3 regions of the Cytobacillus sp. C11.1 genome follow, and region 2 is predicted to be linked to each of the others. Evidence: riboswitches for the same ligand, from Rfam matches in the RefSeq annotation. Region 2 holds a riboswitch; each other region holds the start of a gene.

Region 1 (6,234 bases), 2.4 Mb from region 2:
CATTTTTTGATTTCTTGCCAAATGATAAAAGAATGCAAAGCCCGAATAGAAAAATAATCCTTCCAACACGACATCATACACAATCGATTTCAGCAAATTTTCAGGGTTTGGATTCTCGGTAAAGTCCTGATACCCATTCGTTACAAACTGATTTCTTTCTGCTAATATAGGCTCCGTCCTCCAAAATTCAAAGACCTCATCCTGCTTTTGTTTTGGTACAAGGCTTGACAGCACATATGAATAAGAGTGATTATGGATCACCTCCTGCTGTGCCAGAATGATCATAAGTGCTGAGAGGCTCGAATCCGTTAAATAATCAGCAACCTTACCTGCATAATCCGTCTGAATGCTGTCGAGCAATGCCAGCAATCCAATAATCTTCAAAAAAGCTGCTTGTTCATCTTCTTTTAACGCAGGAAATTGCTTTATATCCTGTGACATATTTATTTCAAATGGCGTCCAGAAATTAGCCAGCATTTTTTTATATTTCGGGTATGCCCAGGAAAAACGGACATCATCCCAATTAAGAATATTAGAGCATTCCCCGTTTAAGATTGAAGTTGCACGATTTGGTGCAGCAGTGTTGATTAGTTGACGCTTTTTTAATTTTTTCATAGGATTCTCCCCTTAGCTTGAACAAGATTCACAGTCTTCTATTTCTGATGATGTAGAACGTATATAATAGGTTGTTTTTAATTTATTATTCCAGGCACTAAGATGCAGATTTAAAAGATGTACCGCTTTTATATTGTTAGGGATGTAAAAATTAAATGAAATCGCCTGGTCAATATGCTTTTGCCTTTTGGCATTCTGCTGGATGCTCCACTCCTGGCCAATATGGTAGGCAGACTTGTAATACCAGATGGTTTCGCTGTTTAAGTCAGGAGCTGTCACAGGAATCCGGTAATCTTTTTTCTCCTCGGAATATTGTTTATTAAAAATAGGGTCTATACTTGGTGTGCTGCCTGCAATCAAGGCGGTTGATGCATTGGGAGCAACCGCCATCAAGTACCCATTGCGGATTCCAACTTTCTTTACTTTTTCTTTTAATGCGGTCCAATTAAATTTGGAGTCCGTGTTCAAATATCCTCTTTTTTCAAAATAGGCGCCTGTCTCCCAATCAGATCCCTCAAAAGCTGGATATTCCCCTTTTTCTTCTGCAAGGGTCATAGAGCTCATTATCGTTAAATAGGCAATTTTTTCATAGAGCTTGTCAGCAAAGTCTGCTGCCTGCATGCTTTCCCAGGGAATCTTTTTCAGTGCAAGCAGATGGTGCCATCCAAATGTCCCCAAACCAATCGCCCGGTACTTTTGATTGGTGATTTGTCCTTGGAGTACTGGAATCCTGTTAATATCAATCACATTATCTAGCATCCGTACCTGAATCGGAATGAGCCTTTCAAGGACATTATGTTGGGAGGCTCTTGCCAGATTAATAGATGAAAGATTGCAAACGACAAAGTCTCCAGGTATCTTTTCAATAATGATCTTCCCATCCTTGGTATACTCTTCCGTTCTCTTAGTTATACTTTGATTTTGAACAATCTCTGTACAAAGATTTGTACAATAGATCATTCCGGAGTGGGAATTTGTATTTTTCCGATTTACTTCATCCCGATAAAACATGAAGGGAGTTCCTGTCTCGAGCTGGCTTTTCATGATTGACTTCATAATTTCGATTGCAGGTACCTTTTCTCTTGAAAGCAGGGGGCTGTCAAGGCATTCTTTGTATTTCTGCCTGAAAGATCCCTCCCGTTCACCTTCGTCATAAAAGTCCTCAAGCGAAAAACCCATTACCTTCCGTACTTCATGAGGATCAAACAAGTACCAATACCCGCGGCATTCTACTTTCTCCATAAACAAATCCGGGATGCACACTCCGGTAAATAAATCATGGGTTCGCTGTCTTTCATCTCCGTTATTAAGCTTTGCATCCAGGAAGGAGAAGATATCTTTATGCCATACATCCAGATAAACGCTGATCGCTCCCTGACGCTGTCCCAGCTGGTCCACACTGACCGCTGTATTATTCAGCTGCTTCATCCATGGAATGACACCTGATGAAGCGCCTTTAAAACCTTTAATATCACTGCCTCTGCTGCGGATTTTCCCCAAGTAGACACCGATTCCCCCGCCATTCTTCGACAGAGAGGCTATATCTGTATTGCTGTCATAGATTCCCTCAAGGCTGTCATCGACCGTTTCAACAAAACAGCTGGAAAGCTGTCCCCAGTTTTTTCCCGTATTTGCCAGTGTAGGCGTGGCCACTGTCATATATAAGCCGCTCATGGCCCAGTAGGCTTCCTTCACAAGCTTCAGCCGCTTTTCCGGCCGTTCCCTTTTCATTAAAACCATGCTTATGATCATAAACCGTTCCTGTGGCAGCTCATATAGATTTTTCTGTCTATCCCTCGCAAGATACCTATCTGCAAGCATTTTCAGCCCCAAATATGTAAATAAATGATCATTTTCCTTTATAATAGTTTCTGCCAGCTCATTGATTTCGCCCTGTGAGTAGGTATCCAATAAATCTTTTTCATAGATTTCCAGAGCTGTCAGCCGCTCGATCAATTGATAAAAGTGTCCGTAGCAATCCTCCGGCAAACAACCTCTGTTTTCACCTGCTTCCTGATACAATTTTTTTAAAAGAAGGCGTGAAGCTGCAAAGGTCCAATCAGGCTCATCCATACTTATCCATGACAAACATTCTAAAATCAGCTGATCATACAGCGCTTCTTCCTTTAGATGGTTCATCTCTTCAGATCTTTTCAATAATAATTCAAAATCAAGGCTTGGAAATTCTGATTTCAGTTCCTCTATTACTGTATTCGTTTGTAAGGTATATACCATCTTGCTTCCTCCTAAATGGCAAAATAAAAATCCGCCCGGAAAATGAGCGGATCAAACGAAAGTTAATAGCAGGATCCAGTTCTTCTATGGAAAGCCATTACACCATCGTTTCATCATCTCAATCCCCGAAGATAAGAAACTTTCGATCGCCCTGGCAGGTCTCCTGGCTTGTGCTTCAATCTACTAAAAGCCCTTCCCATACTAGCGCCATAAAGCGGCTTGTACAGTGGCATGCTTTTTTCGTCTGCACTTACAGTTGCGGGGACAGCTCCGGATTTCCACCGGATTCCCTTTTAAGTCCATTTAAGAACACCAATCACGATCTATATGTAGTTTTTCATTTTATAATAATCACTATATATTGTAGGTAATTCTATCATAGGGAATACTAGATTACAAATTATTTAATTTAAGCTCTTTTCGTATAGAATGTTATTTTTTCCTATGAATTACGCCCGTTGATTTCCGCTGCAGGCACTTGCTTTCCGCGGGGAGGAACGGGAGCCTCCTCGGTTTCACTTGCGGGGTCTCCCGCTCCCTCTCCTCCCGCAGGAGTCAATTGCCCTCCGCTCCTATCAACTCAGCGAATTAAACTGAGTTATTGAAAAGCAACAAACTTTATGAAAACAGCCTTAATTAATCAATTCACATTTAGTTCAATTTTCCTCGATAGTTTCTCGACAATTAAACTGTAATCTAAAGATGCAATAAAAAAAGGAGTGATTCAAAAATGAAAAAATTGATTGCTGGAATATTCTCCGTTTCCCTTATTCTTGGTTCAGGTACTGCCATTCTAGCAGCAGGAAACGAATCACCTGAAGGTTTATTGAACTTTGGAAAAATGAAGCCGCTCATGCAGGAAATGCACCCCGAATTTTCCAACCAGGAACTGAAAGAAATGTATGAGAGCTGCCATGGAACCAAAGGTGCGATGCCGAGCAAAGGCTTTAGCACAATGGAAAATATGATGCACTAATTAAAAACAGAAGGAGATTATCTCTCCTTCTGTTTTCTTCTTAAAATCCATCATTCTCAATGATATTTCTAATTTCGTCATGGTTCATCTCAAAGCCTATTACATGCTTTTTCTTTGTTCCGCCATACCATTTCTTTTTTTCAAACAGAAAGGCTGGAACAATTCGGCTGCCGGTTAAATTGATAAGATCCTGTTCCCTATCTGGGTCTTTGGCAAGATCTACTTCATTATATGTTACATTATTCTGCGAAAGGAACTCTTTCGCCGCCTGGCAATCCTGTCAAGTAGGCCTTGTATAAAGTGTAATGTTTGCCTTCAACTCAGCAGCCTCCCTTTCGAATAATTTATCTATTTCTTTTACTACCCGAACTTATGGATGGATGTTATTCAGCATCCTCATTTACTTCGTGGTTCTCAATTTCATGCTGTTCTTGCTCAGGATCAGCAAGGAATCCATCATATATAGCATAACCTGCCATAACAAGTACCAAATAAGCAATGGCAGCACCAGCCCATTTTTTCATAATAGCCAGCTCCTTCCGTCTGCTATTCTTTAACCGTTCTTTTCATTTAACTTTACTCTTTGCAATCTGAGAGCATTTAATACGACTGAGACTGAACTGAAAGCCATCGCAGCACCTGCAAGCCAAGGGGCAAGGAAACCTAAAGCTGCTACCGGAATTCCAAGCGTATTATAAGCGAAAGCCCAGAACAGGTTTTGCCTTATATTGCGTATTGTCTTCTTACTCATTAGGATCGCATCTGCAATACTATTGAGATCGCCTCTCATCAGCGTAATATCGGCAGCTTCCATCGCAACATCCGTACCTGTTCCAATAGCCATTCCGATATCCGCCACCGCAAGGGCAGGAGCATCGTTAATGCCGTCACCAACCATTGCGACTTTTTTGCCTTGTTCCTGAAGCTTTTTAACTTCATCTGCTTTCCCTTCTGGAAGAACTTCCGCAATAGCGGCGTCAATTCCCACTTCATCTGCAATCGCCTGGGCAGTCCGCTTGTTATCACCTGTGATCATTACAATTTCAAGACCCATATCCTTCAGGCGCCTGATCGCTTCTTTGGATGTCTCCTTTACAGTATCCGCAACGGCTACAATGCCGATATATTGTCCATCAACCGCGACAAGCATCGCCGTCTTCCCATTGTCCTCAAGGGATTCCATTTTTGCCTGTGCTGTCTCAATGTCTATATCATATTTTTGCATTAACCTTCTTGTCCCGATAAGCAGATCTTTGCCGTCCACTCTGGCTTTAATTCCGAAGCCTGGAATGGCTTCGAACTCTTCAGGATTTAATAAAGTTATCTCTTTTTCCTTTATTCCCTTAACAATTGCTTCAGCCAATGGATGCTCTGACTGCCTTTCGGCTGAACCAGCAAGCTGAAGGAAAATGTTTTCTTCCATGTTCCCTTCCACAATCACATCTGTTAATACAGGCTTTCCGTGGGTTACGGTTCCTGTTTTATCGAGAACAACTGTAGTTATTTCATGAGTTAATTCCAAATGCTCTCCGCCTTTGAAAAGAACTCCATATTCCGCTGCACGGCCTGAACCTGCCATTATGGATGTTGGCGTGGCCAAACCTAATGCACAAGGACATGCAATAACAAGCACAGCAATTAATTTTTCAAGGGCTTCTGCAAACTCGCCAGGGCTAACCCATAGATACCAAACAAAGAAGGTAATAACAGCTATTGACACGACAATAGGGACAAAGATTCCGGAAATTTTATCTGCCAGGCGCTGTATTGGGGCTTTGGAGCCCTGTGCTTCTTCAACCACTTTGATTATTTGGGAAAGGGCCGTATCTTTGCCTACTTTAGTAGCTTTAATTTTCAGGAAGCCATTTTTATTGATTGTTGATCCAATAACTGTATCGCCGACTGATTTATCAACCGGTACACTTTCCCCGGTGAGCATGGATTCGTCCAAAGCGGACTGGCCTTCCGTGATTTCTCCATCCACAGGGATTTTTTCGCCTGGCTTTACATATATGATATCGCCAACAAGTACATCTTCAAGGGGGATTTCAAGCTCTTCCCCATTTCTCAAAACAGTGGCTGTTTTTGCCTGCAGCCCCATCAGCTTCTTAATAGCCTCTGAAGAACGGCCTTTGGCACGAGCTTCAAATAATTTACCCAAAATAATCAGGGTAATTAATATGGCACTCGTTTCATAGTAAAGCTCAACCATGTGAGTATCCGTGCCAATTGACAAAAGCGATTGATAAAGACTGTAAAAATAGGCAGCTGAAGTACCAAGAGCCACCAAGACGTCCATATTGGCACTTTTATTTTTAAGCGCTTTATATGCACCTATATAGAATTGCTTTCCGATGAAAAATTGAACAGGAGTTGCAAGTGCAAGCTGCACCCACGGATTCATAAAC
Region 2 (6,234 bases):
CCCTTAGCTTGGAAGAATCGCCAAACGGCATGGCAGCTACTGAGACGTCTCCATTAATTTTCAGCACTGCAATATCTGTTAGCGCATCCGTACCAACCAATTCTGCCGTTACCTTCTCGCCGTCATGCAGTGTCACCTGAATCTCGCTGGCATTTTCAATCACATGGTTGTTCGTCACGATATAAGCCGCATCGTCTGTCTTTTTAAAAACAACCCCCGACCCCGTACCGCTTTCGGCAGCTTCACTCGTTTGGCTGAACGGATTATTGTTTTGCTGCTGCATATTCACAACCCCGACAATGGCTTTGGAGGCTTGCTCAATGGTATCCGCCAGTGAATTGGATGAAGCAGACACTGGAGTCACGTGTAGATTGGAAGAGCTTTCAGCTTGTACACTTTCTTCCGGAACGGTCTCCTGTGGTGTGTCTTCCTGGAAATACGGAACGGCTGTCAGCGTAAGCGCCGACCCCAGCACACCAGCCGCCACGGTTGAAAGGAATCCCTTCCATACCGGCTTTTTTACCGCCCCGTTTTCTGTTCTGCTTTCTTCGTTAAAATCCGTCATGATTAAACACTTCCTTCTTATCTATTTTGAAATTGGTATAGTTGTCGTTTGCCTTACAAGTCATACTTTAAAGGCCCAATGTGTCAGGAAAATGTCAAAGGGGTATTTTCTAAATATTTTTCGAAACAACACAAAAAAGCCCAGAGTTATCTGACTCTGAGCTTTTCTGTCTTTATATGGGACAAGGGGACAGGCTCCATGTCCCAAATAAAAATGATTATTCGAGAAGGTGTACTTTTTCGCTTGGATAAAGGCTCTTTACATGCCCATCTCTCGCAAAGTGTACAATATTATATTAACAGTGTGCAATTGTAGAGAGCTTTGTCCCTTTCCATTACTAAGTTAATCATCAGGAAAAAATAGGTTTTTTTTTAGGATATTGGATACTTTAAAAAAGAGTTTAAAAGCAGGATGAGGTGAAATCGCTTATGATAAAAATGAGGCATTTACTATTTAATCTCTCTATAATAGTGATTCCGTGGTTATCGCTGTTATTTATAGGAAAGCGCAGTTTCAAACGTTATTCTTTTGCGGGCGTTATTATTATTATTTTTGAGATCATAAATCACATGTATGGACACAAGCGGAATTGGTGGAAGTTTTACGATAAGCGGAAATCATTTTTTAAGGATGAACTTCCGTTTAGTATTGGTCCCTATATGCCTCTGTCCATGTGGTTACTTAAATATTCATATGGAAACTTTAAAAAGTTTATATTGCTTAATGTTATTGCTGATGGACTCTTTGCTTTTATCATCATTGATGTACTAAAAAAACTTAAGATCATTAGTTTGAATCGGTTAAATCATTTTCAATTTTTCATCTACCTTCACTACAAAGCCTATATATTATATGGAGTACAGTATTTGTTTGAAAAAGCAAGAAAATTTAGCTGATAAGGGAACAGAGGGACAGGTCCCTTGTCCCACTGTTTCAAGTAATAATCCAGGACAGTGAACCTGTCCCCTTGTCCCTGGAATAGTTTCACAAATATTAAGCAATCTAAACTGTGTATGGGAGGTGAAAATATTTGTCACATCAAAACAGTAAGACAGAGAAGCAAAAAGCTAAATCATTAATAGATAATCATCAAACTGCAGGTTCAGAGTATCACAGAGAGCATGCTGGCAATGTTGAAGGATACGGTCAGCCGCACCCAGTTAATGGTGTTGATAATATGACCAAAAACAATGATTAATTCTGTTTAAGAGTGGACTAAATGTTAGTTCACTCTTTTTGCTTTTTTTAATACGATATAACCGTTTATATTTTTTCTTATTAAACAAACCTGCACGGAATAAGATAAAGCTGGCACGTCGACATATTAGCTGGTTCCGCTAACCTTTAGGTCATAAATAAAAAAGCTACCGGAAGTGGCAGCCGAATGACAGGATAGCTTAAAAAGATAGACATAAGTCTGCCAAAAATAAACTTTAGTCATCCTTCATAGATGAGCTTGGGAGAATTTAACCCAAGTTTTTTATTTAGAGATCCACTCTTGTTTAACTAACTCGCCCCGTCAGTAAAAGCCGCTTATTTGGCAGCTGATCATAAACATAAGTTATCTGTTAGTTGCATTACAAACAAGATAGAGTGACAATTATCAGCTACTCTCTACAATAGAACTTTAAACTGTTTAGTCATAGCAATTAGGACAATACGTAATAATATGATAAACTTTGTATACCATTTGATTTACTGTGTACATGTGCCCTGCTCATTCGGAAGTGGGGTTCCTTACTTTTAAGTTCATTAAATAAAAAAACAGGCTCGTAAAGAGCCTGCTTGAGTTTGGTTTTTTATTAAGATTTACGCACGTTAGCTGCTTGAGCTCCACGTTGACCTTGCTCAACATCGAAAGTCACTGCTTGACCTTCTTCTAAAGATTTAAAACCTTCGCCTTGAATAGCTGAGAAATGAACGAATACGTCTTCTCCACCTTCACGTTCGATGAATCCGAAGCCTTTTTCACTGTTAAACCATTTCACTTTACCATTTTCCATATTTGTTGCCTCCTTGTGCGTAAAAACACACATTGTGTTACTATCCTTGCTCTCAGTGATCATCAAGACGTAAAGTTTTACTCAAACTATCCTTTACACCGAACAAAAATAATTCTAGTTTAGATTAACATTTCTCACAAGTATGTGCAAGAATACATCAAATGAAGCATCGTTTGTTTAAGTACAAACTTTTGTCCTCTCCATTATCCAATCAATAGCATAAATTTTACGGATTTTCATTACAGCATTTAAACGAATGTGTTTCATTTACGTTAGAAGAAAAAGTTTAATAGACTCTTCTTTACCTGCCTTGTTATGATGTCTCCTTTCATGGAGATTCCTGCTGGCGAAACCATTTTAATATCAAAGTATGATAAACTTATCTACAGGCATAAAATGACAAAATCCAATGGGGTGCAAATTTGGGAAGTATACATTTAAGAGAGGTTCATGAAATTCATAACCTTACTAAGGGGCATGTATTATATTTTTTTAAGAATCAGGACCAATATATATCAAATGTCATAGATTTTGTTATTTCCGGCTTGGAACTAAATGAATACTCCATCATTGTAGAAAATGACCGAATTACTCCATTGATTAAAAAAGGACTCACAACGTTATTGAATAAAAGCTGCCTTGAAAAAGTAAAGTTCGTCAATAATTATGACTTCTATTATGCCAAGGGAGACTTTAGAATTAATTCTATTTTTGATTATCTCCCGAACTTAATTGAAGGTTGTGCAGAACACGATTTAGCTGTCCGGAGCTGGGCTCATGTAGAATGGCGTGATGAACAGGAAGTCAGTAAAAAATTATCGGCTTCTGAAAAAGAGGCAGATCTAATTGTTGCCAAAACAAAACTTCTATCTATTTGTGCCTACGATTCAGAAAGGGTTAGTAAAGAATTTAAAGAAAGCCTTAAATCCTGCCATAACTTTCTTATAAATGAATGAGTGAAGAAACACGACAACCAAGATTGACTATTAGCAAAACTTGTCTCACCTTTATCCGGTAAGACTAGGTATTTATTTTCTTCTTGAACTGCTTCCCTTGAAGTAGATTTGTGGAGAGTTCTGTATTAAAAATCTTTTGACAGCAGCAACATCCCGTGCTAGTATTTTCATTAAATTTAAATATTTTAAATTTTTTGCGGAGTTTTCTGATCCGCTTGCACTACCAGACAATTTCATACGAAATGCTTCAGGTGCTGAGCAAAATCTGCTCAGTTAAAAGGGAAGTCCGGTTAAATGCCGGCGCGGTCCCGCCACTGTATTGGGGAGCGACTTATCATCAGACCACTGTTTCATTTGAAATGGGAAGGGATTAAGTTGCTGTGAACCAGAGCCAGGAGACCTGCCTGTTGTATGCACTTGTACTCTACGGGTATATAGAGAGGAGTGAGGTAAGCACGTTGGGAAAACTGTAATGGCCCCAACCTATTTGACTATGCACATTTATCTCTCTTTTCGATGAAAAGAGAGATTTTTTATTTTCGGAAAAAAAATACGGGGAGTGTTTCAATATTGGCATACGTAAGGAGCTCTAACTTAGGATATCCACGGATCGGAGAACACAGGGAATGGAAAAAAGCCTTGGAGCAGTATTGGGCCGGGAAATCTGACCGGGAATATTTTTTAAAGCAAATGGAAGAATTGCGGCTGGCTCATCTTCAAAGGCAGCAGGAGCAGGGAATAGATTTGATACCTGTCGGTGACTGGAGCATGTACGATCATGTCTTGGATACAGCGTTGATGTTTGGGTTAGTTCCAAAGCGCTTTAAATATGATGGCGGCAAAGTCCCATTGGAGACCTATTTTGATATGGCACGAGGCAGTTCTTCTGCGGTTGCCTCCGAAATGACGAAATGGTTTAACACAAACTACCATTATATCGTGCCGGAATTGGACCAGACGGTACCGGTGCTTGCCGAAAACCGGCCACTCGCATTATTTAACGAAGCAAAACAAAAGCTTAACATCATCGGCAAGCCGGTTATCCTTGGCCCGGTCACCTTCGTAAAACTATCGAAAGGATATAAGGAAAAAGAGTTAAACGAAATGGTACACCTTTTTGTCCCTCTTTATGCTCAAATTCTAAAAGAACTGCAGCAGGCAGGCGCTGAATGGGTTCAAATGGACGAACCGATCTTATGCAGTACTTTTTCGGAAGAAGACATCGAGCTTCTTAAAGAAGTCTATGAAACATTATGTAATGCTGCTCCAAACATCAAAATAATCCTGCAGACCTATTTTGACTATGTAGATTATTTTGAAGAAGTTACTGCCCTTCCCGTTCATGGAATTGGGCTGGACTTTGTCCATGATGGAGGAAAGAATCTTGAAGCTCTAAAAGAGTTCGGTTTCCCTCAGGAGAAAGTGCTGGCAGCAGGTATTATTGATGGCAGAAATGTTTGGCGGGCAGATTTGGAGGACTGTTTCAATCTCCTTGATGAAATTTCTGAATACGTTTGTCCAGGGCACTTGATTGTACAGCCTTCTTCAAGCCTTTTGCATGCTCCGGTAACGGTCAGAAACGAAGATACACTCGAGACGACTATAAAAAACGCCCTCTCTTTTGCCGATGAAAAGCTTCGGGAAATTAACATTCTTACATCAGGCTTAAATGATGGAAGAGAAAAAGTTGAAAACGACATTGCCGCCAGTTCAGCTGCACTCAAGACCTTAGCTGACTCACCTGAACGCAAGCATACGGAAGTTCAGAAGGCTATCGAAAATCTGCATACGTTTAAAACGGAACGGAAAGCTCCTTATGAAATCCGCAATAAAGCACAGGACGCTGCTTTTAAGCTGCCCATTCTGCCAACGACCACGATCGGCAGTCTCCCGCAGACACAGGAAGTTCGGAAGCAGCGGCTGAAGTGGCGAAAAGGTGAACTAACAAGTGAACAGTACGAAGAATTTATAAAAGCAGAAATCAAGCGATGGATCCACATTCAGGAGGAGCTGGGTCTGGATGTGCTTGTACATGGGGAATTTGAAAGAACCGATATGGTAGAGTACTTTGGGGAAAAATTGGGCGGTTTTCAATTCACAAAATTCGGATGGGTTCAGTCTTATGGCTCACGATGTGTAAAGCCTCCAATCATATTTGGGGATGTCTTTTTCAAGACTCCCATTACACTGAAAGAGTCCCTCTATGCCCAATCACTGACATCTAAACCTGTAAAGGGCATGCTGACGGGTCCGATCACCATTTTGAATTGGTCATTTGTCCGGAATGATCTTTCCCGATATACAGTGGCAAATCAAATCGCCCTGGCGCTGCGTGGGGAAATCAAAGCACTTGAGAAGAACGGTATCGGGATGATCCAGGTCGATGAACCGGCCCTTCGTGAAGGCTTGCCATTAAAAAGGAAGAATTGGGACAGCTACTTGCATGCTGCGGTCCATGCTTTTAAGCTGGCTACCTCTTCTGTTCGGAACGAGACCCAAATTCATACGCATATGTGCTATTCCAATTTTAAAGACATTATCGAAGCAATTGATGCTCTTGATGCTGATGTCATATCAATCGAGACTTCCAGAAGCCACGGGGAACTGATTCAAGCCTTTGAAGACAGCACCTATAAAAAAGGCATCGGGCTTGGCATTTACGATATTCACAGTCCCCGAGTACCGAGCCGTGAGGAAATGGCCAGAAATA
Region 3 (6,234 bases), 340 kb from region 2:
GTATTAATGGCTCTGTAAACAAGAGCGAGAGGCGCCCCGCCAATCAATGCCCAAAACAGCGGAGCGGTAATGCCATCACTCGTATTTTCTGCAACTGTTTCGACCGCAGCCCGAACAACTCCGGACTCATCCAGGCAATCTGTGTCTCTTCCGACAATATAAGAAAGCTTTTGCCGTGCATCCTCTATATCGCCCTTTCTTAATGGCTTATATACAGCCACAGCTGCTTCTTTCAGGCTCTTTTGGGCAATTGCTGCTGAAATAAGGATACCTTCCGCCAGAATGCCTGCGATCGGATGAATCTTATAACAAAGGCTGGTAAGAAACACTGATATGCCGGCTACTATAAGCAAAACGATTCCCAGCATGGCGACTCCTTTTAATCTTCTGCAGCGCCCTTGGTTAAGTGCTTTTTCGAGTGTATGTATAAAAGAACCCATCCACCTGACCGGATGCGGCCAATCTGGAGGGTCCCCAATCAGCAGATCTATTACATAAGCTAAGATAATGGCGAACAAATGATAAATAATCATTGTTTAATCCTTCTTTTCGAGTTCTGAATTGCTTCAGCTGTACTTTCATAGACACCTTTTCCAACCACTTTACCAAGTGGTGTGATGGTGCCGGCATACTCCAGCTTTTCCCCCTGCTGTGTGGCAGCCACCAAAATGCTATCAGTAGAGGTGCCGGTTGCAATCGTACCTGTTACAGCATCCATTACCTGCTGGTCTTGCATGGCCTTTGTTTTCGCTTCGGTTGCTGTCATAATACATTGGATAAAAGCTTCCTCTGTCATATTCCCATTGACAAAAACCCACGTATTGATTGTGCCTGGTGTCAGGTGATAGGAGTGCTCCTTGCTTCTGGAGGCATCTATTGCATTTCCGACTCCTGCGGTTACAACAATATAAACAGAGAAATCCTCGTCCTCATAAAGCCGGCAGCTAAAATCCTCCAAGTATACGGCTGTCATCATTCCTACTGTTTCACCAGGTTCAAAACCCTGCTTCTTTATATAGTCTGCCATCTCCAACCTATGGTCACTGCAATCATAATCCTTGCTGACATGCCTGTTGACAAAGGTCCGATTCCAGCCGGTTCCCGATCCAACGACCCCAGAGGACATGGTTCTCATAGGAATGGGTGATTGAAGGATCAGCATTTCCTCATTTTGCTGCAGCAAACTTTCATCAATACGAATAAGTTTCTGCTCATCTGCTGCGGTCTTTTCCGGCACCAGCACCATTTGCGGGGCAGGCACTCTCGGGTGCGGCTGCTTTTCAATCCTTGTTTTATAAACATCCCGGATCCGCTCCTCTTTTAAAACCTCATTTGGAACGTGATCAATATTGATTTCACCATTTTCCAGAAGCAAAAGGCGATCGCAGTATAATCCAGCCAGATTCAAGTCATGAAAAATTGAAATAACCGTCAGCCCGCAGTCCTTTGCCCAGGCTCTTAATAAATCAAGGAGTTCCTTTTGATAGCTGAGGTCAAGATGGTTGGTTGGCTCATCCAGCAATAAGATCTCAGGATTTTGCGCAAGGGCCTGAGCCAAAAACACCCGCTGCCTTTCTCCTCCGGAAAGCTGCTGGATATCCTGATCCTGAAACTTGGATATCCCAGTTTGCTCCATGACGCGGTTCACTGCTTCTTCATCCTCTATTGACCAGCTTTGAAACCAGCCTTTTTGATGGGCGTATCTTCCGAGGGAAACCGTTTCTTTGACCGTATAGGAAAATGCCTGTGAGGAATGCTGGGGAAGTACCGCTATGATTTTTGCAAGTTCCTTTGGAGAATAGTCCTTAATCGACTTGCCCTTAATCATGACGTTCCCGGATTTTACTGGGAGTATTCCGCTTAGCATCTTCAGCAGTGTGGTTTTTCCGCTTCCATTCGGGCCTAATATTCCAAAGAGCTCTCCTCTTCCCACTTCAAATGACACATTTTTTACTATGGATTTCCCGCCATATCCCCCGATCACTTTCTGAGCGCTAAGCATATTTAACCTCTTCCTTTTGTCCGTCTATTCATTAATATGATGGCAAAAACGGGAGCCCCGATTAAAGCAGTAATGACACCAATAGGCAGCTCTGTTGGCGCAATAATCGTGCGGGCCACGAGATCAGCCATTATCAGGAATCCTGCTCCAGTTAAAATTGAGAGCGGTAATAAATGCCGATGATCCGGCCCCCATATCAAACGGGTAAGATGGGGAATCACCAGCCCAACAAATCCAATGGTCCCTGAAACAGCAACTGCTGCACCCGTTAAAATCGAACCGGCAATCAGAATCATCATCTTTCTTTTTTGCACATTCACCCCAATATGCTGGGCCCTTTCTTCCCCAAATGACATGGCATTCAATTCATTACTGTTCATCAAAAGGATCAAAGAACCTATCAAAAAGAACGGAATCATGATTTTTATATAAGCCCAGCCCCGCATGGAGACACTTCCAAGCAGCCAGCTGATAATCTGCCTTAACTCTTCCCCCGTCAGCGCAATCATCAGGGAAATAAGGGCACCTAAAAAAGAACTGAAAATGATTCCTGTTAAAATAATGGTCTCAACTTTCATGGACCTTTCAATCTGTCTTGCAAAAAGCAGGACAATAAAGATCGTCAAAAAAGAAAATAAAATACTTAATAATGGCAATGTAAATATTCCTGCAAGCGGGATGGAGATATTAAAAAACAGGGTTAAAACCGCTCCAACCGATGCACCAGATGAAACACCGAGTGTATATGGATCAGCAAGCGGATTTCGCAGCAGCCCTTGAAAGGCGGCTCCCGCAATGGCGAGAGACGCTCCCACAAGACCTGCCAGCAAGACCCGCGGCAGCCGAATACTCATGACAATATTTGTGTGCATGGGGTCTGCCGCTTCAGTTGGAATCAAACGGAAAACCTCTGTCGCAATCACCTTTATAATGGTCATAGCCGGAACATTTACAGTTCCTATCGAAACGCCAAGCAGCATCGCAAAAATAAGAAAAGCAAAGGCTGCTATATAAGCTAAAACCTTATTATTTAAATGTTTCAGGGTAAACTGCTCTGGCAAGTTCCTCTACTCCTTCAATAATCCGCGGACCTGATCTGGTAACCATATCTGAATCCACATCGGTAACGTGCTCATCTTTCACAGCGCTGACATCCTGCCAGCCGTCACGATTTACGACTTCTCCCACTGGATCTTCTGTATAGTATCCATAAGTTGTTACGATTACATCCGGATTCCGCTCTACAATCGTTTCCGGATCAATTTTTACCCAGCCTTCTTCAGTTACAGCATTTTTTGCATTGATTGTGCTAAGCATTTCATCCATAAAGGTATTTTTGCCGGGTGAGTAAATCTCTGGAGCCGGAGCTACTTCGACATAAACTGACTTTCTGTTCTCCTCTTTAATATCCGCTGCTTTAGCTTTGATTTCCTCAAGCTTTTTCTTCATGCCTGCCACCAGGTTTTCCGCTTCGGCCTTTTCACCGGATGCTTCCCCGATCATCATGATAGACTCAAACACCTGGTCAAAGTTCTCAGCATTGTTTACAACCAACACCGCTATACCGGCATCCTTCAGCTGCTGCAAGCCTGCGGCAGCCAACTCTGCAGTAGACTCATGTGCCAGCACAAGTTCAGGGCTTAAAGAAATAATCTTCTCTACATTAAATTCCTGGCCGCCGATCTTTTCTTTCTCGGTTGCTTCTGACGGGTAATTATCAAAGTCGGAAACTCCTACCACTTCTTCTCCCAATCCCAATTCAAAAGCAATTTCCGTATTGCTTGGAATCAGGGATACGATTCTTTCAGGCTTTGATTCAATGATTACTTCTTCATCAAGAGCATCCTTTATCGTTACTGGAAAATCAGTTTTTCCCTCCCCAGCAGACTGTTCTTCCTTAGCGGAATCATTCTTCTCAGGCTGCTCAGCATTCTCACCGCATCCAGCCAACACTCCTGCTGCAAGCAGCAAAGTCAACAACAACGAATAAATCTTCCTCATCCTTCATTCCTCCAATACTTTTCGACAAAATTCGGGTGGTACCTGGTACCAGCAAGGTAAATAAAAAAACATCTCCTCGAATGGCAAGGAGATGTTTGTGTGGTCATAATTCTCAATTATGTATGAAGAAAAGATGGCCGGACCAAACACCTCCCTATCCTCGTAGGTTTAAGGGTGCTTAAGAATCAGGCAGGTCTCCTGGCTCATGGTCATTGCCGTTCTGCACCTTCCCATACGCATATGTACAGTGGATTTGCAGACGGCTCCCATTTACAGTGGCGGGACCGCGCTGGATTTTCACCAGCTTCCCTATTAAGTCTTCAAAAGAATAATAGCCAATGGCCTTTACTCTCTTTAAGAAGACACCTGTTCTTTCGTGCATATAAAATTTTTCTATTTCCGATTATACACCATCCAGCTTAAAATGTAAGAGAAATTTGCTGAATGTTGTAAAAAAGTTCAGCATACTATCGGGAGTAAATCTTCCATTCTCTTGTTTTCTTATCGAACACAATCTTCGCTTCACAAGGCTCCTTCACGATCGATTCATATTCGTCATACATATCATCCATATTGGCAAAATCGCCAATTATCCAAATAGGAATTTCAATTCGGACCCGATTCTGATCAATGTCCTTTATAGACAGCACTGCCCCTTCTTTCATTAATGGCTTCAGTGAAAGAAGGACGTCTCTTGAAATAGGCGGATACGTCTTTTTCTTTTTAATGCCGAGCAGCGTTTTTTCGACTTTCATTTGCCCCATTTTACCCGGGATTACTTCTCCGAGCATTCGGTAAAAATCATTCAAGTCCCTGTAATAGGTACGATTAAACCAGCCGTCATCGATGGCAAGGTACACATACCGATTACTCAAATAATTGTAAAACGGCGGCTTTAAGTGCTCTTTTACATGGCCAATATAAAGAAGCTCCGCGATTGCCTGGCCGGGAAGCTCATTTACAGCCTCCTCTTCCTCAAAATCAATCCAGCAAAAATCGCCATAGCCGTAAACATCCTCTTCCACTAATCTTCCAAGCTTGTCTCTTGACACGTAATCGAACATCGTATGCATATTGTAATCGCCATGTTCATAGCGGTGCTTCAGCAATAGCAGATTATTAATCGAATCTGAAAGGGTTTGGACAAACTCCGCAAATTCAATTCCATATGTCATAACATACTGATCCTGTTCATTAAGATGAATATAAATGAGATCACGAATAGCATGATTTCTTTTTTTCAATGGCGAAACCTCCGAACCGTTAACAAGAGTAGTATATAAAGAAAAGCGCAAGGCGCCCGCCTATGAGGAACGCAGGCTAAAAATGCCACCCTCTCAAACGCTAACGCTCTTAGTCTTGCGTGAATTCTGTCGAAGCATTACGTATGGAGCTGGACAGTTATCGAAAAAGACAGCTTCTGACTATGAAACTGTCTGCTTTAACATATGAGTATTTTCTCTTCTCTTATTGTAGCAAAAATATTAAAAAATATCTTTCCAGTTTAGAAAAATATTATTAGGTCTCCCATTTAATTTCCATATACCCGTCTTTGCACTATTTTTAAATTCACTTAGATACTTTTTCATTAAAATTCAGGCATTTTTAAGGATCCCGCACCCTCCGCTCCAAACAACACAGTTCTAATCAACAAAGTACTTAATTTATGGAACTGCAAGAAACTATCTCAAGCTTCAATTCGTCTAAAGATATAGAACAACAAATGAAACTACATCCAAACAGCCATTGTAAGGGGTATTTTTCTTTGTTAGGATAAAAATGTAAATAGGTAAAGAAACCAGGTGTGTATGAATGGATCAAACTAAAAGATTTTCAGATCGAATTGATTGGACGCTATGCTTTCTATTGCTTCTATTTTTTTTAATAAGCTGTATCGCTATATATAGCGGGCAATCCTCTGAGCAATATGCTGGCAACTTTGTGATAAAGCAAATCGTAAATTATGTAATTGGAATCATTATAGTCGCAGTTGTAATGTATTTTGATAGTGAACAAATCAGGAAACTTACCTGGTTCTTATACGGTTTTGGAATCCTATTATTATTAGGGTTGTTTGTTGCACCTGAAAGCATTGCACCCGAGCGTAAAGGGGCAACTCTTTGGTATGTAGTTCCCGGGCTAGGTTCCATTCAGCCCTCCGAATTTGTGAAAGTCTTTTTGATTATTTCTTTAAGCAAAATCATAGCTGACCATCATCAGAAATATTTGAG

What was found. Region 2 has a riboswitch for cobalamin ahead of metE (5-methyltetrahydropteroyltriglutamate--homocysteine S-methyltransferase). Riboswitches for the same ligand answer to the same signal wherever they lie in the genome.
Region 1: another riboswitch for cobalamin. It lies ahead of AC3ZVC_RS13360 (ribonucleoside-diphosphate reductase subunit alpha); the one in region 2 lies ahead of metE (5-methyltetrahydropteroyltriglutamate--homocysteine S-methyltransferase).
Region 3: another riboswitch for cobalamin. It lies ahead of AC3ZVC_RS03385 (ABC transporter substrate-binding protein); the one in region 2 lies ahead of metE (5-methyltetrahydropteroyltriglutamate--homocysteine S-methyltransferase).

The regions. Positions count from the first base shown of each region.
Region 1 covers NZ_CM176935.1:2,678,202-2,684,435, reverse strand. The annotation lists gene AC3ZVC_RS13365 (ribonucleotide-diphosphate reductase subunit beta) at 1-615, opposite strand, end outside; gene AC3ZVC_RS13360 (ribonucleoside-diphosphate reductase subunit alpha) at 628-2,850, opposite strand; cobalamin riboswitch at 2,988-3,182, opposite strand; gene AC3ZVC_RS13355 (hypothetical protein) at 3,581-3,826, shown strand; partial or broken gene AC3ZVC_RS13350 (glutaredoxin family protein) at 3,867-4,091, opposite strand; gene AC3ZVC_RS13345 (hypothetical protein) at 4,210-4,350, opposite strand; gene AC3ZVC_RS13340 (heavy metal translocating P-type ATPase) at 4,380-6,234, opposite strand, start outside.
Region 2 covers NZ_CM176935.1:328,149-334,382, forward strand. The annotation lists gene AC3ZVC_RS01600 (S1C family serine protease) at 1-565, opposite strand, end outside; gene AC3ZVC_RS01605 (hypothetical protein) at 994-1,461, shown strand; gene AC3ZVC_RS01610 (hypothetical protein) at 1,596-1,763, shown strand; gene AC3ZVC_RS01615 (cold-shock protein) at 2,368-2,568, opposite strand; gene AC3ZVC_RS01620 (MEDS domain-containing protein) at 2,991-3,524, shown strand; cobalamin riboswitch at 3,757-3,946, shown strand; partial or broken gene metE (5-methyltetrahydropteroyltriglutamate--homocysteine S-methyltransferase) at 4,095-6,234, shown strand, end outside.
Region 3 covers NZ_CM176935.1:663,383-669,616, forward strand. The annotation lists gene cbiB (adenosylcobinamide-phosphate synthase CbiB) at 1-533, opposite strand, end outside; gene AC3ZVC_RS03375 (heme ABC transporter ATP-binding protein) at 530-2,002, opposite strand; gene AC3ZVC_RS03380 (FecCD family ABC transporter permease) at 2,005-2,982, opposite strand; gene AC3ZVC_RS03385 (ABC transporter substrate-binding protein) at 3,029-4,003, opposite strand; cobalamin riboswitch at 4,175-4,360, opposite strand; gene AC3ZVC_RS03390 (hypothetical protein) at 4,471-5,247, opposite strand; gene AC3ZVC_RS03395 (FtsW/RodA/SpoVE family cell cycle protein) at 5,816-6,234, shown strand, end outside.